One region of the Streptomyces sp. NPDC002701 genome, then DNA from elsewhere that is predicted to be linked to it. Evidence: riboswitches for the same ligand, from Rfam matches in the RefSeq annotation. Region 1 holds a riboswitch; each other region holds the start of a gene.
What was found. A riboswitch is a leader RNA that binds a small molecule or an ion and turns the genes downstream of it on or off. The one in region 1 is predicted to bind cyclic di-AMP.

Region 1 (7,860 bases):
CAAACGGAAGCCGTGCGCCGCTCCGGAGACATCACTTCTTCGAACACCCATCGAACGCCAGGCCAAAGCTGTGCCCATACACCGCCGAAAGGCGGCCGAATGCCCGTTTCCTGCGAGGAGGAAACCTGCTGAAGATTGTCGCGCCCTCGTACCGCCGGGTACAGTCGCCGCACTGCTCTGCCAGCCCCTGTCGTCGAGGCGAAAGAGAAGTTGGTGAACGACCGTCACCCGTCGGGGACCGTAACTCCCCCGGCTCCGGCTCCCGAGGCCGCCTCGGCGCACTACGCGTCCCACGGCCAGCAGGACGCCCTGTACGGCGACTTCACCACGTATGACGCGTACCCCGCCACCGGTTTTGAAACCGCCGCCGCCGACTCGTACGGCACGCCGGGCGGTTACGACTCGACGGGCGCCTACGCGACGACCACGTTCGCCACCGACCCCCTCTTCGGCGACCTGCCCGGCAACGGAAGCGGAACCGACGGCAGCGGTGGCGGAACGGGTTCGTACGACGCCACGTCGGGCACGTCCTCCAACGGCAACTGGGCGCAGTCCACGGGCAGTCACCAGACGCTGAACTACGACCCGTACGCGGCCCAGCACCACGCCGCCCACGAGACCGGCAGCTACGACACGAGCGGTGTCTGGCCGGACGCCGGTTACCAGCAGCTCGGTGAGATCCCGGCGCAGGCCGCGGGCCCCGACGGCACAGGTCAGTGGGACGCGAACGCCTGGCTCCAGGCGGACCAGTTCGACCCCACGCAGCAGTGGACGGCGCCGACCTTCGAGACGGGCACGTACGACGCCACGGCGTGGAACTCGGACGGCGGCGAGCAGCACCAGGCGCAGACCCAGACCCAGCTCCACCCCCGGACACAGGCACCTCCGCAGGCGGAGCACGAGTCGTACGACCAGCAGGCCACCAGCGCGTTCGAGCAGGTTCCCTACGAGGAACAGGCCACCGCGCAGGGCGAGTTCGACCACTCCGGCCAGGGTGCCGACATCGCCGACGCGGACACCGAGACCCACATCCACGTGCACGACGAGCCCTCGCTGCTCGACGGTGTCGAGGAGATCGCTCCCGCCGCCCCGGGCGGCCGTGCCGCGTCCCGCGCGGCGGGCCGTTCCGCTTCCCGCTCGCGCCGCCGCCCTCCGCCCAAGCGTTCCGCGCTGCTGACGATCGCCGTGCCGTCGGCATGCGTGATGGGGGTCGCCGGTATCGCCGCCGCGTCGGTGACCGGTGGCGAGAGCGGGGACGAGGTCCGCACGACCGCCGCCGCACCGGACGCGGCCGCGGTGCAGCCGTCGGTCGCGAACAACAAGCTGGACACCCAGCTGGAGAATCTCTCCGCTGACGCGGACGACTTCGCCGACCGGGCGAGCCGCACGCAGGAACGTATCGACCTCAAGGCCCAGCAGGCCGCCGAGAAGCAGCGGGCGGCTGCCGAGGCGGCCCGCAAGGAGCGGCTGCGCCCGAAGTTCGCGCTGCCGGTCTCGCGGCACGGGCTCAGCGCCTACTACGGTCAGGCCGGCATCAACTGGATGTCCGTGCACACCGGCATCGACTTCCCGGTCTCGTACGGCACGACGGTGATGGCCGCCACGGACGGCGTCGTCCGTACGCAGCTGAACAGCGCCTACGGGAACATGATCATCGTGACGGCCAAGGACGGCACGGAGACCTGGTACTGCCACCTCTCCACCTACAAGGTGGCCCCGGGGACGGTCGTGAAGGCCGGCGACCCGATCGCGTACTCCGGGGACTCGGGCAACTCCACCGGCCCACACCTCCACTTCGAGGTACGTCCCGGCGGCGGCTCGGCGATCGACCCGCTCCCGTGGCTGCGCAGCCACGGGGTGGACCCCACGTAGGCGAGTCCCGGACCGAGCGACCGCGGACCGACTGGTCCCGCCCCGGCCCTGCCGCTTCTCCGCCTACGGCTCCTCCTACAGCTTCTCCACCGGCGCGTACCGCAGCAGCAGGCGCTTGGGCTTCTCTCCGCCGAAGTCGACCGTCGCCTCCGCGTTCGCGCCCGTGCCCTTCACACCGACGACCGTGCCGAGGCCGAACTGGTCGTGCGTGACCCGGTCCCCGACCGTCACCGACACCACCGGCTTCTCCGCGGAGCCCCGCCGCGTCGCGAAGCCGGACGCGCCCGAGGCCGCCGAGCGGGAGCGGGAGGAGGACAGCGAGGCAGCCACCCCGGCCGCCGGACCGCCGGCCACCGGGCCCATGGAACCCCTGCGCTTCCAGTCCAGATGCGCGTCCGGGATCTCTTCCAGGAAGCGGGACGGCGGGTTGTACGAGGGCTGCCCCCAGGCGCTGCGCATCGACGACCGCGTCAGATACAGCCGCTCACGCGCGCGGGTGATGCCGACGTACGCGAGCCGCCTCTCCTCCTCCAGTTCCTTGGTCTGGCCGAGGGCGCGCATGTGCGGGAAGACGCCGTCCTCCATACCGGTGAGGAAGACGACCGGGAACTCGAGGCCCTTGGCGGTATGCAGGGTCATCAGTGTGATGACGCCCGAGCCGTCCTCGTCCTCGTCGGGGATCTGGTCGGAGTCGGCGACCAGGGCCACCCGCTCCAGGAAGGCGGCGAGCCCGACCGACGTCTCGCCCTCGCCGTCGTCCCCGCCGTCGCCCTCGGTCTCGCCGCCGGCGGCCTCCTGCTCGAACTCCAGGGCCACCGAGGCGAGTTCCTGGAGGTTCTCGATGCGGGTCTCGTCCTGCGGGTCGGTGGAGTTCTGCAACTCGGCGAGGTAGCCGGTGCGTTCGAGGATCGCCTGTACGACGGTCGCCGGGCCTGCGCCGGACTCGACGATCGTGCGGAGGTCCTCCATCAGCGTGTTGAACCGCTTGACGGCGTTGGTCGAGCGGGCCGCCATGCCGTATGCCTCGTCGACGCGGCGCAGCGCCTGCGGGAAGCTGATCTTCTCGCGCTGGGCGAGCGCGTCGATCATCGCCTCGGCGCGGTCACCGATACCGCGCTTGGGCACGTTCAGGATGCGGCGCAGCGGTACGGAGTCCTCGGGGTTCGCGAGCACCCGCAGGTACGCGAGGACGTCCCGGACCTCCTTGCGCTCGTAGAAGCGGACGCCGCCGACGACCTTGTAGGGCAGGCCGACCCGGATGAAGACCTCTTCGAAAACACGGGACTGGGCGTTCGTACGGTAGAAGACGGCGACGTCGCCGGCCTTCGCGTCGCCCGCGTCGGTGAGGCGGTCTATCTCGTCGGCGACGAACTGCGCCTCGTCGTGCTCGGTGTCGGCGACATAACCCGTGATGCGCGCGCCCGCGCCCGCGTTGGTCCACAGGTTCTTGGGGCGGCGGGACTCGTTGCGCTCGATGACCGCGTTGGCGGCGGTCAGGATCGTCTGCGTGGAGCGGTAGTTCTGCTCCAGCAGGATCGTCGTCGCGTTCGGGTAGTCCTCCTCGAACTGGAGGATGTTGCGGATCGTCGCGCCGCGGAAGGCGTAGATCGACTGGTCGGCGTCACCGACGACGCACAGCTCGGCGGACGGGAGGTCGCCCTCCGTCGGCGGGACGTCCTCGGGGTGCGCGACGGGGTCGGTGGCGGTGCCGACGAGTTCCCGGACGAGGGAGTACTGCGCGTGGTTCGTGTCCTGGTACTCGTCGACGAGGACGTGCCGGAAGCGGCGGCGGTAGTGCTCGGCGACGTCCGGGAAGGCGCGCAGGAGGTTGACCGTCGTCATGATCAGGTCGTCGAAGTCCAGCGCGTTCGCCTCGCGCAGCCGCGACTGGTACATCGCGTATGCCTGGGCGACGGTCTTCTCGAAGCCGTCGGCGGCCTGGGCCGCGAAGTCCTCCTCGTCGACCAGCTCGTTCTTCAGGTTCGAGATCTTGGCGCTGAAGGACTTCGGCGGGAAGCGCTTGGGGTCGAGGTCCAGGTCACGGCAGACCAGGGCCATCAGGCGCTTGCTGTCGGCGGCGTCGTAGATCGAGAAGGACGACGTGAAGCCGAGCTTCTTGCTCTCGCGGCGCAGGATCCGTACGCAGGCGCTGTGGAAGGTCATCACCCACATCGCGTTCGCCCGCGGGCCGACGAGCTGCTCGACGCGCTCCTTCATCTCGCCCGCGGCCTTGTTCGTGAAGGTGATCGCGAGGATCTGGCCGGGGTGCACCTTGCGCTCGCCCAGCAGGTGGGCGATGCGGTGGGTGAGCACCCGGGTCTTGCCGGAGCCGGCGCCTGCCACGATGAGCAGGGGTGAGCCGTGGTGGACGACCGCCGCGCGCTGGTTCTCGTTCAGCCCGTCCAGGAGCGCGGCCGGATCGACGAGCGGCCGTGGGGCGCCGTCGCGGTAGTGGCCGTCCCTGCTGGGGGGCACGTCGAACCGCCCGCCGAACAGGTCGTCCGGAACGGGGTCCGGCGCCTCGTCCTCGGGCGGCGGCGGGGACTCCGTCTCGTGGGCCTGCGAGGGTCCGAGGTCCGCCAGGAAGCTGTCATCAAAGAGGCTGCTCATCGCTCTACGAGTCTAGGCGTCCCCACTGACACCCCGCCGCCACCGCCGGAACCTCACCGAAAATCACGGCCCGTCGACGCCCCGTGGGAAGCCCGAGAACCGCGCGACCAGCACGCACGCACCCGCGGACCCACGGATTGCTCGCGGAAATCCCTTCCGCACGCCCCTCGCGCCACTTCGGGCACATCCACCCAGAACGCACCCAAATATCGACACCGAACGACGTTCACAGCTCAGGTCACGAAAATGTATCGGGCATATCGCACATCAAACTTCACAGGTGCCACACGAATTGGCTAACTTTCGCGTAGGTCGCTCGACCCGCACCGGCGAACAACGCCGGGCCGAGCGGCCTCCGCCGAATCCGGTACGCCCTCGTGGCCACCGGAACCGGGGACCCAACCGACATTGGGGTGAATCGGCCCGGCTCCCGCACGGGAATCAGGGCCGTAGGGCAAACCTTCCGAAGCATTCGCCCGAACCCGACAGCTAACTCGGTAGGCGGATGACGGAAGGAGACGCCCTCGTGGCGCCACACCGCAAGTCGCGGTCCGCCGGTTCCATGGGCATGCGGACGCCGGCTCTCGCCACCGCGGCCCTGACCTCGGTGGCCCTACTCTCCCAGACGGCGGACGCCGCGCCCGCCGCGGAGCCCAACCCGAGCATGGAGGAAGTCCGGAAGAAGGTCGACGACCTCTACCAGCAGGCGGGTACGGCCACCGAGAAGTACAACGCGGCCAAGGAGAGGACCACCAAGCAGCGCAAGCGCGTGGGCGGCCTCCTGGACGACGTGGCGAAGCGCACGGAGAAACTGAACAGCGCGCGCGAGGCGCTCGGGACCTTCGCCGCGGCTCAGTACCGCACGGGAGCCTCGGCCCCCGACACGGCTTCCCTCCTCCTCGCGGACGAGCCGCAGGACTACTTCGACCAGACCCAGCTGATGAACCGGCTGACCGCCCGGCAGAAGCAGGCCGTCGACGACTACGCGACGCAGCGGGCCGTCACGACGCAGAAGCGGCAGGAGGCGTCGGAGGGCCTGGAGACGCTGACCGCGACGCAGAGCACGCTGAAGACGTCCAAGGCGGACGTCCAGCGCAAGCTCGCCGAGGCGCGCGCACTCCTTTCCCGGCTGACCTCGCAGGACAGGGCCCGGCTCGCGGCGATCGAACGGGAGAGGCAGCAGGAGGCCCGCCGCAAGGCGGACGAGCTGGCGCGGCAGCAGGCGGCCGACGCGGAGCGCCGGCGCCAGGAGGCGGCGGCTCAGGCCCCGCGGGGCACGGGTGCCGCCACCGGCCCGGGCACCGGTACGGGGAGCGTCCCCGGCTCCGTCGCGACCGCCACCAAGGCGGCCAAGGCGCTCGCCTTCGCCCGCGCGCAGATCGGCAAGCCGTACGTCTGGGGCGCGAGCGGTCCCGGTTCGTACGACTGCTCCGGGCTCACCCAGGCCGCCTGGAAGGCCGCCGGTGTGACCCTGCCGCGCACGACGTGGGACCAGGTCGAGACCGGCACGACGGTCTCCGTGGAGAGCGCCCAGCCCGGTGACCTCGTCTTCTTCTACGACGACATCAGTCACGTCGGCATCTACGCCGGCGACGGCATGATGGTCCACGCCCCCAGGCCGGGCGCGTACGTCCGCGAGGAGTCGATCTTCTCCATGCCGGTCCACGGCGTGGAGCGGCCGGCGTAGCTCACCGGATTCCGGAGCTCATCGCCCTGCTCAGGTCCAGAGCAGGGCGATGAAGACGTTCACCGTGGTGAGGCCGCCCACGAGGGCGAACAGGCCCTTCTCGGCCCTCTCCTCGTCGCGCTTCACATAGACGAGGCCGAGGATCACGACCAGCAGGGCCAGCTTCACGCCGATCTTGACGTTGTCGACGCTCTGGTCGTCGGCCTGGTTGAGGCCGACGAGGACCACGCCGGTGACCAGCATGGTCAGCGCGCCGTGCAGCATGACGGGGGTGAAGCGGGCGGTGCCGTCCCCCATGGCCTTCAGCTGGGTGAGGAAACCGCCCAGCAGGGCGGCGATCCCGATGATGTGCAGGGCGACGAAGACATGAATCAGTACGTCCATGAGCCCGGACCCTAACCGGACCCCGGTACGCCGCCTCGCGCCGCCCCGGGCACGGGCACCCGCCACGGCCCACTCTCTCTCCGCGCCCTCCGCACCTCGTGCTCACGGAACCCGTAGCAGTACCCCGCCCGCCGCTCCCCCACAACGCGCGCATCGGTCACCGGACCACGCCAAGTCGGCGGAGCCGGGCCCGGATCACGGTCACACCCGGTCGCTCGGTGACCGAAAATCACCATCTCCATACATGCCGTTACCAGCCACGCGCATCCAGGTTTAGCGTCCTTCCCCAGGTGACCGGCTCCCCACCACAACCGCCCGGGTCAGGGGCGGCAGTCGGCACCACCGCCAGAAAGGTCCGGCGGCGACCCGCTCCCCCTGTGCGGGCCGTCGCCGGACGTGCACCCGGCCGTACGGAAGGAACGTGGAACGATACGTGGGAGCGCACCGCAGGCCCAGACAGCGTCCACTCGGCGGCGGTACGGTCCGCACCGCCCTCACCGTCGCCCTCGCGGGCGCGGCGGGCGCGACCGGCCTCAGCGGGACGGGGGTCGCGGCGCCCGAACTGACGCCGGCGCAGGTGAAGGCCAAGGTCGACAAGCTGTACCGGGAGGCGGAGGTCGCCACCGAGAAGTACAACGGGGCCAAGGAGGAGTCCACGAAGGCGGCGGGCCGGCTCGGCACCCTCCAGGACGAGGCCGCGCGCAGGACGGACCGGCTCACCTCCGAACGGGACGCGCTCGGTTCGCTGGCGACCGCCCAGTACCGGAGCGGAGGCATGGACCCCTCGCTCGGGCTGATGCTCTCCTCGGACCCCGACCAGTACCTGGACGGGGCCGCGTTCGCCGAGCGGGCCGGCAGCAGGCAGGCTTCGGCGGTGTCGCGCGTACGCGCCCAGCTCGGCGAGATCGAGCGGCTGCGCGGTGCCGCGCGCGTCGAACTCACCTCGCTCACGGCACGGCAGGCGGACCTGGAGCGGCACAGGAAGACGGTCACCGGCAAACTGGCCGAGGCGCGCCGCCTGCTGGCCCGGCTGTCGGACGAGGACCGGACCCGCATCGGCGCGGACGCCCCGGACACCGCACGCGCCTCGCGTTCCGGCCCGGCCCCGCGCGCACTCGGTGCGGGCCCCGCCGCGACCGTCCCCGACTCCCGTGCGGCGGCGGCGGTCTCGTACGCCTACGGGAAGATCGGCAGCCCGTACGTGTGGGGTGCCACCGGTCCCGACGCCTTCGACTGCTCGGGGCTGACGCAGGCCGCGTACCGCGCCGCGGGCATCACCCTGCCCCGGACGACGTACGCGCAGATCG
Region 2 (7,860 bases), on a different contig from region 1:
GTCCACCCTCGACCTCCTCAAGCGCGGCAAGATCTCCGTCTTCGCCATCGACGAGGCGCACTGCGTCTCCCAGTGGGGCCACGACTTCCGCCCCGACTACCTGTCGCTCTCGCTGCTGGGCGAGCGCTGGCCGGACGTACCGCGGATCGCGCTGACGGCCACGGCCACGCACGCGACGCACCAGGAGATCACCGAGCGCCTGGGCATGCCGGACGCCCGCCACTTCGTGGCCAGCTTCGACCGGCCCAACATCCAGTACCGGATCGTGCCGAAGGCCGACCCCAAGAAGCAGCTGCTGTCCTTCCTCCAGGAGGAGCACGCGGGCGACGCGGGCATCGTGTACTGCCTCTCCCGCAACTCGGTGGAGAAGACGGCCGAGTTCCTCGCCCGCAACGGCATCGCGGCGGTGCCGTACCACGCGGGTCTCGACGCGGGCACGCGCGCCGCCCACCAGTCGCGGTTCCTGCGCGAGGACGGCCTGGTGGTCTGCGCGACCATCGCCTTCGGCATGGGCATCGACAAGCCGGACGTCCGGTTCGTCGCCCACCTCGACCTGCCGAAGTCCGTCGAGGGCTACTACCAGGAGACCGGCCGCGCGGGCCGCGACGGACTCCCGTCCACGGCCTGGATGGCCTACGGACTCAACGACGTCATACAGCAGCGCAAGATGATCCAGTCGAGCGAGGGCGACGAGGCGTTCCGCCGCCGGGCGTCCGCGCATCTCGAAGCGATGCTCGCCCTGTGCGAGACCGCCCGGTGCCGGCGCGGTCAGCTGCTCGCCTACTTCGGCCAGGACCCGGCGGCCGATGCCTGCGGGAACTGCGACACGTGCCTGGTCCCGCCGGAGACCTGGGACGGCACGGTCGCGGCCCAGAAGGTGCTGTCCACCGTGGTGCGGCTGCAGCGTGAGCGGGGGCAGAAGTTCGGGGCGATCCAGATCGTCGACATCCTGCTCGGGAAGAAGACGGCGAAGGTCATCCAGTTCGACCACGACCAGCTGTCCGTGTTCGGCATCGGCGAGGAGCTGGACGAGGGCGCCTGGCGCGGTGTCATACGGCAGATGCTGGCCCAGGGCCTCCTCTCGGTCGAGGGCGCGTACGGCACGCTGGTCCTGACCGAGGCGAGCGGGACGGTGCTGCGGCGCGAGCGGGAGGTGCCGCTGCGCAAGGAGCAGCCGAAGCCGGTGACGTCCCGCGGCTCGTCCGGCTCGTCCGGCTCCGGCCGGGCCGAGCGCAAGGCCAAGGCGGCGGCCGCGGCGGCCGAGATGCCCGCGGAGCTGCTCCCCGCCTTCGAGGCCCTGCGCGCCTGGCGTGCCGGACAGGCCAAGGAGCAGGGCGTCCCGGCGTACGTCATCTTCCACGACGCCACGCTGCGGGAGATCGCCACACTGTGGCCCACCTCCGTGGAGGAGCTCGGCGGCATCAGCGGCATCGGCGAGAAGAAGCTCGCGACGTACGGGGAGGGTGTGATCGGGGTGCTCGGGTCCCTGGAGCGTCCGGCCGGGACGCCGAGCGCTACCCCGAGCCCGGCACCGACACCGAAGCCCCACCGCCGCAGCGACGGCGACCCCGACCTGCACTGGCCAGAAATGGAACCAGAACCAGAACCAGAGGACTGCCCCTAGCCCCCCGCCCCCTGGGGGCGCGGGGAACTGCGCGCTCAGCCCCAGAGCACCCGCACCGGACACACGACGGAGGACCCGCCGTACCCCCCCCCGGGGGCGCGGGGAACTGCGCGACCGGCCCCCACCGGCCCGCAGCTCCGAACGACCCCGCGTCAGCGAACACCCGCGCGGGCAACCGCCCGCCGGCAACCGCCCGCGTCAGCGAACCCCCGCGCTCGCGATGCGCCCCGTCACCTCACCCAGCCCGACCCGCGTGCCGTCAGGTCCGGGGGCCCACGCGGTCAGCGTCACCGTGTCCCCGTCCTCCAGGAACGTCCGCTTGCCGGAGGGAAGTTCGAGGGCGTCCCGCCCGTTCCACGTCAGCTCCAGGAGCGAACCCCGCTCGCCCTCCGAGGTCCCGCTCACCGTGCCCGACCCGTATAGATCGCCCGTGCGCAGCGAAGCCCCGTTCACGGTCATGTGGGCCAACTGCTGGGCGGCGGTCCAGTACATCGTGGAGAACGGCGGCTCGGAGATCACATGGCCGTTGACGGCGACGGAGATCCGCAGGTCGTAGCCGCCCGGGTCCTCCGAGGAGTCGTCCAGATAGGGGAGGAGCGGATGCGTACGCGTCGGGGGCGTGACCCGTGCGTCCTCCAGCGCGTCGAGGGGGGTGACCCACGCCGACACCGACGTGGCGAAGGACTTGCCGAGGAAGGGACCGAGGGGAACGTACTCCCATGCCTGGAGGTCGCGCGCGGACCAGTCGTTGAGGAGGCAGAGCCCGAAGACGTGGTCGCGGAAGCCTGCCAGCGGTACCGGAGTGCCCATCGCGGAGGGGGTGCCGACGACGAAGCCGACCTCCGCCTCGATGTCCAGCCGGACGGACGGACCGAAGACCGGCGCCGGGTCCGCGGGAGCCTTGCGCTGGCCCGCGGGGCGTACGACGTCGGTACCGGAGACGACGACGGTGCCCGCCCGGCCGTGGTAACCGATCGGCAGGTGCTTCCAGTTGGGGGTGAGGGAGTCCTCGGCGTCGGGGCGGAAGATGCGGCCGACGTTCCGGGCGTGGTTCTCGGAGGCGTAGAAGTCGACGTAGTCGGCGACCTCGAAGGGGAGATGGAGGGTCACCTCGGAGAGCGGGTTCATCAGGGGTGCGACCGTCTCGCGGTGGGCGGGCACCGTCACCCATGCGGTGAGTGCCCGCCGTACGTCCGACCACGCCGTGCGGCCGGCCGCGAGCAGGGGGTTCAGCGAGGGCTGCGCGAGCAGTGCGGCGTAGGGGGAACCGAGTGCCACCGCGGCGGCCCCCGCGTCCAGGACATGATCGCCCAGCCGGACGCCCACGCTCCGGTGAGCGGAGCCGCCCGGAGAGCCGTCCGGCGAGCCGCCCAGGGAGAAGACGCCGTACGGAAGATTGTGCGGGCCGAAGGGATCGCCCTCGGGGACATCGAAGGGGGGCATGGGGTGCTGCCTCGCTTTCCGTGTGGGTGCAGCACACGTTACGGGGAGGCGCCGTTCGTGGGCAGTGTCTCCGGAGTTCGTGACGTCCGGACAAGGGCAGGTCGGAGTGGTTGGTCCCGGCTTGGCCTCCGTCCAGGGGAGGGGCGGGGTGGGCCCCGACCCGGCCCCCTCGGGCGGGCGTGGGACACCAGGGGGCACCGCGGGCACCGTACGGCCCGTCCTGGTCCGCCCGGAAGACGGCGGCGCTCGCCGTGGAGTCCGGCGCACAGGTGCGCGGAGTGGCGCGCGGAAAGGGCTCTGTCGCCTTCGGCGCGCCCCCATGGCCGCAACCGGCGCCGCGGCCGGCCCGGCACCTGGCGGGACGGCACGGCTGAGGCGAGGGGACGGTCGCCGAGGGGGGCGCGAGGGGGTGCGGACCGGGCCGGCGGGGTGGCCGATATGTCATGGGATCGGCCCCAACTGCCGGGGCCTGAGGGGGCGTACGGTGACCTCTGTGACGGCCGAGGTGCCGGACGACGTCCGGTTCCCGTCGAGTCGCTGGGGCATTCGATCCGTATTCTCTGATCATGGCCCCACCGAATGCATATTCACTCATCGCCACTGACCTGGACGGGACGCTGCTGCGCGGCGACGACACCCTCTCGGACCGGTCACGCGCCGCGCTGGCGATGGCGGTCGGGGCAGGTGCCCGGCACCTCGTGGTGACGGGGCGCCCGGCCCCGCGCGTACGTCCGCTGCTGGACGAACTGGGCAGCCAGGGGCTCGCGGTGTGCGGACAGGGCGCGCAGTTGTACGACGCCGGCGCGGACCGGATGGTGTGGTCGGTCACCCTCGAACGCGAGCTGGCCGAGGTGGCTCTCGGCAAGATCGAGGCGGAGGTCGGCGAGGTGTACGCGGCCGTCGACCAGGACGGGGTCGACGGCCTCACCCTCATCGAGCCGGGCTACGAGATGCCGCACCCGACGCTTCCGGCGGAACGGGTGCGACGCCGCGACGACCTGTGGACGCGGCCCATCAGCAAGGTGCTGCTGCGGCATCCCCTGCTCTCCGACGACGCGTTGGCGACCGCCGCCCGCGGAGTGATCGGTTCCCTCGCCACCGTCACGATGTCCGGTCCCGGCACCGTCGAACTTCAGCCATGCGGCATCACGAAGGCGACGGGGCTCGCGCTCGCCGCCAGGCGGCTGGGCCTGACGCCGGCGCAGACCATCGCCTTCGGGGACATGCCCAACGACATCCCCATGTTCGACTGGGCCGCGCGCGGCGTAGCGATGGCCAACGCCCACCCCGAGCTCAAGTCCGTCGCCGACGAGATCACCCTCTCGAACGAGGACGACGGCATCGCGGTGGTGTTGGAACGGATGTTCTCGGCCGACCGCGCCGACCGCGCCGACCGCGCCGACCGCGCCGACCGCGCCGACCGCGCCGACCGCGCCGAGCAGGCCGAGCAGGCCGACCCGAGCGACCGGGCGGGTCGGCGCGACGGGGCCGCCCGGCCGACCGGCGCCCTCGTCGGCAGGCAAGCCGGTCGCGGGGGCGGCCGCCAAGCCGGACAGGCGGGACAGGGCGCCGGACAAGGGGCCGGCCGGAACGCGGCTCCGGGCGCCGTCGGTCAGTAGGCCCCGAAGACGTTGTCGATCGAGCCGTACCTGTCGGCGGCGTAGTTGCACGCCGCCGTGATGTTGGCGACCGGGTCGAAGGGGTCGAGCGACGTGCCGCTCACGTGGTAGGCCGCGAAGGTCGGGTCGATGACCTGGAGGAGCCCCTTGGACGGCGTACCGGCGGCCGCGTTGGAGTCCCAGTTGTTCATGGCCTGCGGGTTGCCCGACGACTCGCGGATGATGTTGCGGTGGATGCCGTCGTAGGTGCCCGGGATGCCGTGCTGGGCCATGACGTCCAGCGACTCCCTGATCCAGCCGTCGAGGTCGTTCGTGTAGGTCTTCGCGGCGGCCGGGGTGACGGCGGATGTCTTGGCCGCCTGGGCGGTCTTCGCGGAGGAGCCGGCGTTCTTCGTGCCCACGGTCAGCTCGGTGCCGGGGCGGATGAGTGCCGGGTCGCTGCCGATGACCGCGCGGTTGGCCTTGTAGAGCTTCTTCCAGTCGCTGGCGGTGTGCGCCTTGGCGATTTTCGACAGCGTGTCGCCCTTGACCACCTCGTAGGTGACCAGCGAGACCTGCGGGACCGCGTTCGGAGCGGCCTGGGCCGCCTGCGCTGTCTGCGCTGCCTGGGCCGGCTGTGCGGCGTGGGCTCCGGTCGCCCCCACGAGGGGGAGCGCGAGCGCGACTCCGCCCGTGCCCGCGGCGACGATGCCACGCGTGAGGGTGTTCGTTCGGGGACGGCGGTGCTTACCTCGTGTGGGCATGACGAAATTCCTCTCCGACGCCTACGAGGTGAGCTGTCGGGTTCGGGCGGGAGATGCCCGGCCGCGTGCGGTACGCGACTACACCCCTAGCCGTGCCGATATCCGGTCCGGCGACTTACCTGGTTTCCCCGCTCCTGCCGTACGCGAGTGAATGGATGGCTGGTGTTCCGGGCGGTGGCAGGATTAGGCGATCCGTCCGGAGTGACGAGAACGTATGCGAGAGCACATGTCGCGAACAAGCCCCGAATTCGCGCTCGGACGGCTACGACCAGCCTCGGCTGGGACACATCTCTTGATCCATGCGGAGGGCGAAGTTCAACTTGCCTTTCGCGAACGGAAGTCGGTGGCCCGGACAAAATGATCAGTTCGGGCGGACGTGACCCAATTCACTGATTCGGATGCCGAATCAGCGAAACAACTTGGCAATTCGGACAAGTGGGGCGATCGGAATGGGTGGCCTTTCTTCCCCCGTGGTGGACCGGGAATGTGCCCGGTCTTTCGTGATCATTCGGTGCGCGCGTGAACTCGTCCGGCCCGCAATGGAATTCGTCCGGCCGGAATCCGGAGTGTCCAGAACGGGGCCTCGATGCTGGGGAATTCGGGTCGCGTGAATGCCGGACGAAGTGCCTGGCCGTGACCGTGACGGCGGATCAGGCGGCAGGGCCGGGGGTACGGCATGGGCGCGTGGGGCTTTGGTTCCGCCCTCGGGGGGAACGCGGGGGGCGTGGAGTGATCGGCGCTCTTGCCTGAAAGCGTGCCTCTTTCGAGATGTATCGGTCATATAAGGTATATCGGCAGATCAAGAACATACCTTCCGTGATCCGATACCGACCGGCCTGGCCGATGGGGCAAAAGGGACCAGGTGGAGCGTGTCCGGCAGGGCGAGGGCGGGTGACGGGCGGGCGCTCATCGTGATCGAAAGACGACCGGATACGCTGACTTGAGTGCCAGCAGCGACACATCGACAAACACCTACGGCATCCACAGCACCTACAGCACCTGAAACACCCAGAACATCCAGAGACCGCCGTTGAGAGCGTCAGCAGACAGGAGACCCTCGTGACCGTCGTCGGGCCGTTCGGGCTGAGCGTGCGGGACCAGGCTCTCGAAGCCGATGTCCAGGCCGGACTGGCGGCTGTCGAGGAGGGACTGCTCGAGGCCACCAAGAGCGACGTCCCGTTCATCACGGAGGCCGCACAGCACCTCGTACGGGCGGGCGGCAAGCGGTTCCGCCCGCTGCTCGTGATGCTCGCCGCCCAGTTCGGTGACCCGTACGCGCCGGGTGTCGTGCCCTCGGCGGTCGTGGTCGAGCTGACCCACCTCGCCACGCTGTACCACGACGACGTGATGGACGAGGCGGACGTGCGCCGTGGGGTGCCCAGTGCCAACAGCCGGTGGGGGAACTCCGTCGCGGTCCTCACCGGTGACTTCCTCTTCGCCCGTGCCTCGCACATCCTGGCCGACCTGGGCCCCGAGGCCGTACGCATCCAGGCGGAAGCCTTCGAGAGACTGGTCACCGGCCAGATCCTGGAGACCGCCGGACCGCGCGACGGCAGGGACCCGGTCGACCACTACATGGACGTGCTCGGCGGCAAGACCGGCTCGCTGATCGCCGTGGCCGGACGGTTCGGCGCGATGATGTCGGGCGCCGACGAGACGGTCGTCGACGTGCTGACGCAGTACGGAGAGCGGCTCGGCGTCGCCTTCCAGCTCGCCGACGACGTACTGGACATCGCGAGCGACTCGCACGAGTCGGGCAAGACGCCGGGCACCGACCTGCGTGAGGGCATCCCGACGATGCCCGTGCTGCGGCTGCGTGAGCGGGTGGAGAGGCTCGGGCTCGCCGAGGACATCGCCCTGTCCGAACTGCTCGCCTCGGACCTGACCGACGACGCCCGGCACGCGGAGGCGCTGGCCAGGCTGCGCGTCCACCCCGCGCTGGACCAGGCCCGCCGCGACACCGTGCGGTACGCGGAGGACGCCCGCGCCCTGCTGGTGCCGCTTCCGGAGTGCGACGCGAAGGCGGCCCTGGTGGAGCTGTGCGACGCGGTGGTGCACCGGGCGGGCTGACCCGAACGGCGACGGACCGGCGGCACGCCGGGAAGATCCCGTACGGGGCCGACCACGGCTTCGTGAACCGGTGGACACAGGTTTCACCGGGCTTCGGCGAGATACACGGACGGCGTCCGCCCCACCCGACCCCTACGGGTCGGGGGAGGCGCCGTCCACCCGTGTCATACCGCAGGTGTACACGGAGTTGGCTCCGAGGTCTGACGCTTTCCGGCGGCCGATTTGGTCGGATGGGACACACCACTTCACAGGAGTTCGGGTGACAATGGCGGCCAGGGGTGGACGAGTGCGAGGACGGTAAGCCGCCGCCGACGACGGAGGTAGGGCACACATGGCACCGTACGAATCCGACGACAGCAGG
Region 3 (7,860 bases), on a different contig from region 1:
CGAGCGGTCGGTGGGCTCCAGGTCGAACTCCAGGCGGACGACGCCGTCCTCGAAGCTGCGCTTCTGCTGGTACCCGGCGTCCGTGAACACCTTGATCATCTTGTTGTTGGCGGGCAGCACCTCGGCGGCGAAGCGGCGGATGCCGCGCTCACGCGCGACGGCCGCGATGTGCTCGAGCAGCGCGGACGCCACCCCACGGCCCTGGTGGGCGTCCTGGACGAGGAAGGCGACCTCCGCCTCGTCCGCGGGTCCGGAGGCGGGCAGACCGTCCGCGTCGATGCGGTCGTAGCGGACGGTCGCGATGAACTCGCCGCCGACGGTGGCCGCGAGGCCCACCCGGTCCACGTAGTCGTGGTGGGTGAAGCGGTGGACGTCCTTGGCGGACAGACGGGGGTAGGGCGCGAAGAAGCGGTAGTACTTCGACTCGTCCGACACCTGCTCGTAGAAGCTGACGAGGCGGTCGGCGTCGTCGGCCGCGATGGGCCGGACGCGCGCGGTGCCGCCGTCGCGCAGGACGACGTCGGCCTCCCAGTGAGCGGGGTACTCGTGCCGGTCCGTCGGGGTCTGCATGGGGCCCAGAGTACGACTCGCCTCCGACAACGACGGGGGCTCCGCCCGGCACGGCAGGGGCACGGCCGGCGGGGTGCCGGCGGCGGCGGGTTCGCGTGCGGCCGGGGCGCGGGGCAGTCTTGGGGTCCGCGCCCGCTCGGGGCGCCGCACGTATGGAACACTGGTCTAGACAACCTTGAGACACCTGAAGGGCAGCATCACATGGCTGAGCGCCGCGTCAACGTCGGCTGGACCGAGGGCCTTCACGCCCGCCCCGCCTCCATCTTCGTCCGGGCGGCCACGGCCTCCGGCGTCCCCGTGACGATCGCCAAGGCCGACGGCAACCCCGTCAACGCCGCTTCCATGCTCGCGGTCCTCGGCCTGGGCGCCCAGGGCGGCGAGGAGATCGTCCTGGCCTCCGACGCCGAGGGCGCGGACGCCGCGCTCGACCGTCTGGCCAAGCTGGTCGCCGAAGGTCTCGACGAACTCCCCGAGACGGTCTGACCGCGCGATCACGTACGGCGGAGCCGCGTCACCCACACCCCGGGGCGACGCGGTTCCGCCGTTTTTTCTTTACGCGCCGGAGCGGGTCGGCTATTTCCGCGCTTACGGACAATGCGCGCTCCGCAATTACCGGCACGGTCGGCACGCGGCACACGAAAAAATGGCAGCGCACATAGTCGCCCGCCGAATACCTTCTTTGTATACGGTGTTCCTGTTAATACCGCGGGCCCGCCGTGTTTACGGGATGTTGCGAAGTCCTCACACGCTCGGCGCGGTGCCCGCCGGGAAAGCGCAGCCGGTGCGCGGTCGTCGCCCGCTCGGCGTGCAGCGCCGTGACCGACCGGGCCCGGTCGCTGTCGCCGCGGGCGACGGCGTCCACGATGGCCCCGTGCTCGGTCCACGACTCGGCGGGGTGCGCGGGCGCCTCGACCGAGTACATCCAGGCGATCTTGTGCCGCAGCTGGTTGAGCGTCGAGGTCAGCGCCGGGCTGCCGGATGCCTGCGCGAGCGTCTCGTGGAACCAGCCGCCGAGCGAGCGCAGATCCTCGCTGTTGCCCCGCCTGGCCCGCTCCTGCCCCAGCCTGACCAGGCCGCGCAGCACCTTGAGATGGGCCTCGGTGCGGCGCTGGGCGGCGCGGGCGGCGCCCAGCGGCTCCAGCAGCACGCGCATCTCCAGAAGGTCGGCGGCCTCCTGGTCCGTGGGCTCCGCGACGCACGCGCCCGCGTGCCGGCGGGTCACCACGAAGCCCTCCGCCTCCAGGGTGCGCAGCGCCTCGCGCACGGGGACCCGCGAGACGCCGTAACGGCGTGCGAGCAGTTCTTCGGTCAGCCGGCTGCCGCGCTCGTAGACACCCGCGACGATGTCGTCCCGGATCGCCGTGCATACCGAGCGCGCGGGAATACGCATGACCGGACCTCCGCCTTAATCCCCGCGAAACGCGGTCGATCGACGCCTGTTCAGCGACTCTATTGCAGAGAACGGGAAATTCCGAAGGCGGTTCGGAATCCATGGCTATTTTTTGGACACACGCCACTTCACCCCGCATCGAGGGGCATCGACCGGCGGAAGGCCCCGGCTCGGTGAGCCGGGGCCTTCCGCCGAGAGCCGTGGGTCAGACGTTCACTCCGTGCGAGCGGAGGTACGCGATCGGGTCCAGGTCGGATCCGTACTCCGCGGTCGCGCGCGCCTCGAAGTGCAGATGCGCCCCCGTGACGTTGCCGGTCGCCCCGGAGAGGGCTATCTGCTGCCCCGCAGTGACCGTCTGGCCCACCGAGACACCGATGGACGAGAGGTGCCCGTACTGGGTGTACGTGCCGTCGGCCATCCTGAGGACGACCTGGTTGCCGTAGGAGCCGCCCCAGCCGGCCTCCACGACGGTGCCGGAGCCCACCGCGAGCACCGCGGTGCCACTGGCGGCGTGGAAGTCGATGCCGGTGTGGCTGCCGGAGGACCAGACGGCGCCGCCGGCCTTGTAGGAGGTGGAGACGTACGAACCGGCGATCGGCGCGGTGTACGCGTTGAGGCGCTTGCGCTCGGCCGCACGGGCGGCGCGGGCCTCCGCCGCGCGCTCCTTCTCGGCCCTGGCCTCGGCCTTCGCCGCGGCCTCCTCGGCGCGCTTCTTCGCGGCGGCCTCGGCCTTCTCGCGGGCGGCGTCCTGCTCGGCGGCCTGCCGCTGGGCGGTGGCCTGTGCGTCTATCTCCTGGGCGACCGAGTCGCCGAGGGTGACGGCCTGGGTGAGGCCGGTGTGCCCGGTCTGCGCGACCGAGCTCTCCCCCGCGAACGCCGGGGCGGCGAGGGTGCCCACGACGCCGGTGGTGGCGAGGGCGGCGACGCCGACGGTCCTACGGGTCGTACGTGTCATGCGGCTGGGAAGACGGTGCTTCCCCGTGGCGCGGGTGAACGCCATGAAGTGGCTGGTCCTTTCCTTCCTTCTCGCCTACCGGGTTAGCTGACGGGTTCGGAGCAGGAAGGTCTCCTACGGACCCCCTTCGGGAAGGGCGTCCGATTCACCCCAGGGACGGTGGGTCCCCGGCTCCCCTGGCTCGCGCCGTACGGGGACTCGGCGATGACTGTCCGGTGCCGCGGGCGCGGCGCACTGCCTGACGAACAGCCGGACCGACGCTAAGCGGCGCCTCTTTCAAACGACAAACGGATCACCACTTTTGTAGCGCATGCCACAGAGCAGACAGGCAACCTCCCTACCAATACGGATAGATCAGGCAACCATGGACGAAGGCGGACAACGGCAGGCCCGGGCACCTCGTCGGTCGCCCGGGCCCACCCGCTGTCGGTCACCGGCCAGTCGCTACTCGGCCGTCACGACGCTGACTTCACCGATGCCGAGGGCCCTGACCGGCTCCTCGATCTGCGCGGCGTCACCGACGAGCACGGTCACCAGGCGGTCCACCGGGAAGGCGTTCACGGCTGCCGCGGTGGCCTCCACGGTGCCGGTCGCGGCGAGCTGCTGGTACAGCGTGGCCTGGAAGTCGTCCGGCAGGTGCTGCTCGACCTGGTCCGCGAGCGTGCCCGCGACGGCGGCCGCGGTCTCGTACTTCAGGGGCGCCACACCCACCAGATTCTGCACGGCGATGTCGCGCTCCGCGTCCGTCAGGCCCTCGGCGGCGAGCGTGCGCAGCACCTTCCACAGGTCGTCGAGCGCCGGGCCGGTGTTCGGGGTGTCCACGGAGCCGCTGATGGCGAGCATGGAGATGCCCGTCCCGTCCGGAGCGGAGCGCAGCACCTGCCCGAACGCCCGTACTCCGTAGGTGTATCCCTTCTCCTCGCGCAGGACGCGGTCCAGCCGGGAGGTGAGGGTGCCGCCGAGGCAGTACGTGCCGAGCACCTGGGCGGGCCACACGCGGTCGTGCCGGTCCGCGCCGACGCGGCCGATGAGCAACTGCGTCTGGACGGCTCCGGGACGGTCGACGATGATCACGCGGCCGGTGTCGTCGGCGGTCACCGACGGCACGGGACGCGCCTCGGCCTGCGATCCGGTCCACGCGCCGAGGGTGTCCGCGAGCAGGGCGTCGAGGTCGACGCCGGTGAGGTCGCCGACGATGACCGCGGTGGCCGTGGCGGGGCGTACATGCCTCTCGTAGAAGGCGCGTACGGCCGCGGAGTCGATCGCGGTGACCGTCTCCTCGGTGCCCTGGCGCGGGCGCGACATGCGCGAGTCCGCCGGGAAGAGCTGCCGGGACAGCTCCTTGGCGGCCCGGCGGGCCGGGTTGGCGGTCTCGTGGGGGATCTCGTCGAGCCGGTTGCGCACCAGCCGCTCGATCTCGCCGTCCTCGAACGCGGGCGCCCTGAGGGCGTCGGCGAGCAGGCCGAGCGCCTTGGGCAGCCGGGAGACGGGGACTTCGAGGCTGAGGCGTACGCCGGGGTGGTCGGCGTGGGCGTCGAGGGTGGCGCCGCAGCGCTCCAGCTCGGCGGCGAACTCCTCGGCGGAGTGCTTGTCGGTGCCCTCGGAGAAGGCCCTCGCCATGATCGTGGCGATGCCGTCCAGGCCCTTCGGCTCGGCCTCCAGGGGCGCGTCCAGGAGTACCTCCACGGCGACGACCTGCTGGCCGGGGCGGTGGCAGCGCAGCAGCGTCAGGCCGTTGTCGAGCGCGCCGCGCTCGGGCGCCGGGAAGGCCCAGGGCCGGGCCTCGCCGGCCTGGGGCTGCGGGTGGAACTCCATCGTGGCGAGCTCGGTCACTTGGCCGCCTCCTCGTCGGTGTCGTCGGTGGTGGCGGTGGCGTCGGCGTCCTCGGGGGCGACCGGTTCGTAGACCAGCACCGCGCGGTTGTCGGGGCGCAGGCGGGCCTTGGCGACCTCCTGGACCTCCTCCGCGGTGATGTCGAGGACGCGCTGCACGGCGGTCAGGGCGAGCTGGGGGTCGCCGAACAGGACGGCGTACCGGCACAGTTCGTCGGCGCGGCCGGCGACCGTACCGAGCCGGTCCAGCCACTCGCGCTCCAACTGGGCCTGCGCGCGCTCCATCTCCTCGGCGGTGGGGCCCTCCTCGGCGAACCGGGCGAGCTCCTCGTCGACGGCGGCCTCGATCACCGGGACCTCGACGTCACCGGACGTCTTCACGTCGAGCCACCCCAGGGAGGGCGCCCCGGCGAGGCGCAGCAGGCCGAACCCGGCCGCCACGGCGGTGCGGTCACGGCGCACGAGCCGGTTGTAGAGCCGGGACGACTCGCCGCCGCCGAGAACCGTGAGGGCCAGGTCGGCCGCGTCGGCCGCGCGCGTGCCGTCCTCCGGGAGGCGGTAGGCGGCCATCAGCGCGCGGGCCGGGACCTCCTCCTCGACGACCTCGCGCAGCTGCTCACCGATGGTCTCCGGGAGCGAGCCGTCGCGCGGGGCGGGCTTGCCGTCGTGGCTCGCGATGGAGCCGAAGTACTTCTCGACCCAGGCGAGCGTCTGCTCCGGGTCGATGTCGCCGACGATCGACAGCACCGCGTTGTTGGGCGCGTAGTAGGTGCGGAAGAAGGCGCGGGCGTCCTCGAGGGTGGCCGCGTCCAGATCGGCCATCGACCCGATCGGGGTGTGGTGGTAGGGGTGGCCCTCCGGGTAGGCGAGAGCGGTCAGCTTCTCGAACGCGGTGCCGTAGGGGACGTTGTCGTAGCGCTGCCTGCGCTCGTTCTTGACGACGTCCCGCTGGTTCTCCATCGACTCCTCGTCGAGGGCGGCGAGGAGCGAGCCCATCCGGTCGGCCTCCAGCCAGAGAGCGAGCTCCAGCTGATGGGTCGGCATGGTCTCGAAATAGTTGGTCCGCTCGAAACTCGTCGTGCCGTTGAGCGAACCGCCCGCTCCCTGCACCAGTTCGAAGTGGCCGTTGCCCTTCACCTGTCCGGAGCCCTGGAACATGAGGTGCTCGAAGAGGTGGGCGAGCCCGGTGCGGCCCTTGACCTCGTGGCGCGAGCCTACGTCGTACCAGAGGCACACCGCCGCGACAGGGGTCAGGTGGTCCTCGGAGAGCACCACACGCAGGCCGTTGGCCAGGCGGTGCTCGGTCGCTGTCAGGCCGCCGGAACCGGCCTCGGCTGTGGCCGTGTGACCCATGGGCATGTACGTCCCTTCGATCGCGGGGAACTGCTGAATTCCTGCTAGTCATGCCACTGTATGCAAGCGCGCGGACAGCTGGCGAAGTTCCCGTGCCGGGTACGCCGAGAGCGAGCACGCCCGGCGCCACCGGCATCTCGTACGGTCGTACGAGCGCGGGCGCGCCCCCGGCCCGGGGGCGGAAACCGGACACACGGCTTCCGGAGGGCGCGAACGCCACCGTGATCATGTCCGTACCCCCTGGGGACCGCCGCGCGGCCGGCGACGCGGTAGCGTCCTGGGACCTCCGCGGTCCGCCGCAGGCCACGCTTCCGAACGCTGTCGAGGCTTCGCCGGCGCGGTCTGCGGGGCCCGTTGGGGCGGTCGCGCACCTGGTCCGCGAAGCCCGTACGGACGGGTCGTGGTCCGCGTTGTCAGTACTCCGGTCCACAATGGACCGCGTCAGCCCCCGTCAGAACCCGTTCATGCCCCGGCAGAGACTGTGAAGGAGTCGCAGCAGCGATGGCCCGCCGCAGCACGAAGACCCCGCCTCCGGACGACTTCGAGGAGCGCATCCTCGACATCGACGTCGTCGACGAGATGCAGGGCTCCTTCCTCGAGTACGCGTACTCGGTCATCTACTCCCGAGCCCTGCCGGACGCCCGCGACGGCCTCAAGCCCGTGCACCGCCGCATCGTCTACCAGATGAACGAGATGGGGCTCCGGCCCGACCGCGGCTACGTGAAGTGCGCCCGTGTCGTCGGCGAGGTCATGGGTAAGCTCCACCCCCACGGCGACGCGTCGATCTACGACGCCCTGGTCCGCCTCGCCCAGCCGTTCTCCATGCGGCTGCCCCTGGTCGACGGCCACGGCAACTTCGGTTCGCTGGGCAACGACGACCCGCCGGCCGCCATGCGGTACACCGAGGCGAGGATGGCCGACGCGACCTCCCTCATGACGGAGTCGATCGAAGAGAACACGGTCGACTTCGCCCCGAACTACGACGGCCAGGAGCAGGAGCCGTCGGTCCTCCCCGCCGCGTATCCGAACCTCCTGGTCAACGGCGCGTCGGGCATCGCGGTCGGTATGGCGACGAACATGGCGCCGCACAACCTCGGCGAGGTCATCGCCGCCGCCCGCCACCTGATCCGCCACCCCGGCGCCGATCTCGACACGCTCATGAAGTACGTGCCGGGCCCCGACCTGCCCACCGGCGGCCGGATCGTCGGCCTGTCCGGGATCAGGGACGCGTACGAGAAGGGCCGCGGCACCTTCAGGATCCGCGCCACGGTCGCCGTGGAGAACGTGACGGCGCGCCGCAAGGGCCTCGTCGTCACCGAACTGCCCTTCACCGTCGGCCCGGAGAAGGTGATCGCGAAGATCAAGGACCTGGTCAACGCGAAGAAGCTGCAGGGCATCGCCGACGTCAAGGACCTCACCGACCGGGCGCACGGTCTGCGGCTGGTCGTCGAGATCAAGAACGGCTTCGTGCCGGAGGCCGTCCTGGAGCAGCTCTACAAGCTGACGCCGATGGAGGAGTCCTTCGGCATCAACAACGTGGCGCTGGTCGACGGCCAGCCGCTCACGCTGGGCCTCAAGGAACTCCTGGAGGTCTATCTCGACCACCGCTTCGAGGTCGTACGCCGCCGCAGCGAGTTCCGCCGCACCAAGAAGCGCGACCGGCTGCACCTGGTCGAGGGCCTGCTCGTGGCCCTGCTGGACATCGACGAGGTCATCCGGCTCATCCGCTCCAGCGAGAACTCCGCCCAGGCCAAGCAGCG

Region 2: it holds a riboswitch for cyclic di-AMP, as region 1 does, so the genes downstream of both, ACFYXC_RS33535 (LysM peptidoglycan-binding domain-containing protein) here and ACFYXC_RS11105 (NlpC/P60 family protein) in region 1, are expected to answer to the same signal.
Region 3: it holds a riboswitch for cyclic di-AMP, as region 1 does, so the genes downstream of both, ACFYXC_RS28700 (M23 family metallopeptidase) here and ACFYXC_RS11105 (NlpC/P60 family protein) in region 1, are expected to answer to the same signal.

The regions. Positions count from the first base shown of each region.
Region 1 is NZ_JBIAQL010000003.1:594,924-602,783, forward strand. Features, by position in the region: gene ACFYXC_RS11095 (M23 family metallopeptidase) at 214-1,872, shown strand; gene pcrA (DNA helicase PcrA) at 1,948-4,482, opposite strand; cyclic di-AMP (ydaO/yuaA leader) riboswitch at 4,829-5,002, shown strand; gene ACFYXC_RS11105 (NlpC/P60 family protein) at 5,009-6,169, shown strand; gene ACFYXC_RS11110 (hypothetical protein) at 6,200-6,553, opposite strand; gene ACFYXC_RS11115 (NlpC/P60 family protein) at 6,987-7,860, shown strand, end outside.
Region 2 is NZ_JBIAQL010000019.1:113,751-121,610, forward strand. Features, by position in the region: gene recQ (DNA helicase RecQ) at 1-1,624, shown strand, start outside; gene fahA (fumarylacetoacetase) at 1,823-3,067, opposite strand; partial or broken gene ACFYXC_RS33530 (HAD family hydrolase) at 3,634-4,434, shown strand; gene ACFYXC_RS33535 (LysM peptidoglycan-binding domain-containing protein) at 4,680-5,429, opposite strand; cyclic di-AMP (ydaO/yuaA leader) riboswitch at 5,435-5,600, opposite strand; gene ACFYXC_RS33540 (polyprenyl synthetase family protein) at 6,489-7,499, shown strand; gene ACFYXC_RS33545 (outer membrane lipoprotein carrier protein LolA) at 7,831-7,860, shown strand, end outside.
Region 3 is NZ_JBIAQL010000013.1:111,717-119,576, reverse strand. Features, by position in the region: gene ACFYXC_RS28715 (GNAT family N-acetyltransferase) at 1-570, opposite strand, end outside; gene ACFYXC_RS28710 (HPr family phosphocarrier protein) at 772-1,053, shown strand; gene ACFYXC_RS28705 (GntR family transcriptional regulator) at 1,268-1,960, opposite strand; gene ACFYXC_RS28700 (M23 family metallopeptidase) at 2,166-2,960, opposite strand; cyclic di-AMP (ydaO/yuaA leader) riboswitch at 2,973-3,129, opposite strand; gene ACFYXC_RS28695 (M16 family metallopeptidase) at 3,360-4,748, opposite strand; gene ACFYXC_RS28690 (M16 family metallopeptidase) at 4,745-6,106, opposite strand; gene ACFYXC_RS28685 (DNA topoisomerase (ATP-hydrolyzing) subunit A) at 6,602-7,860, shown strand, end outside.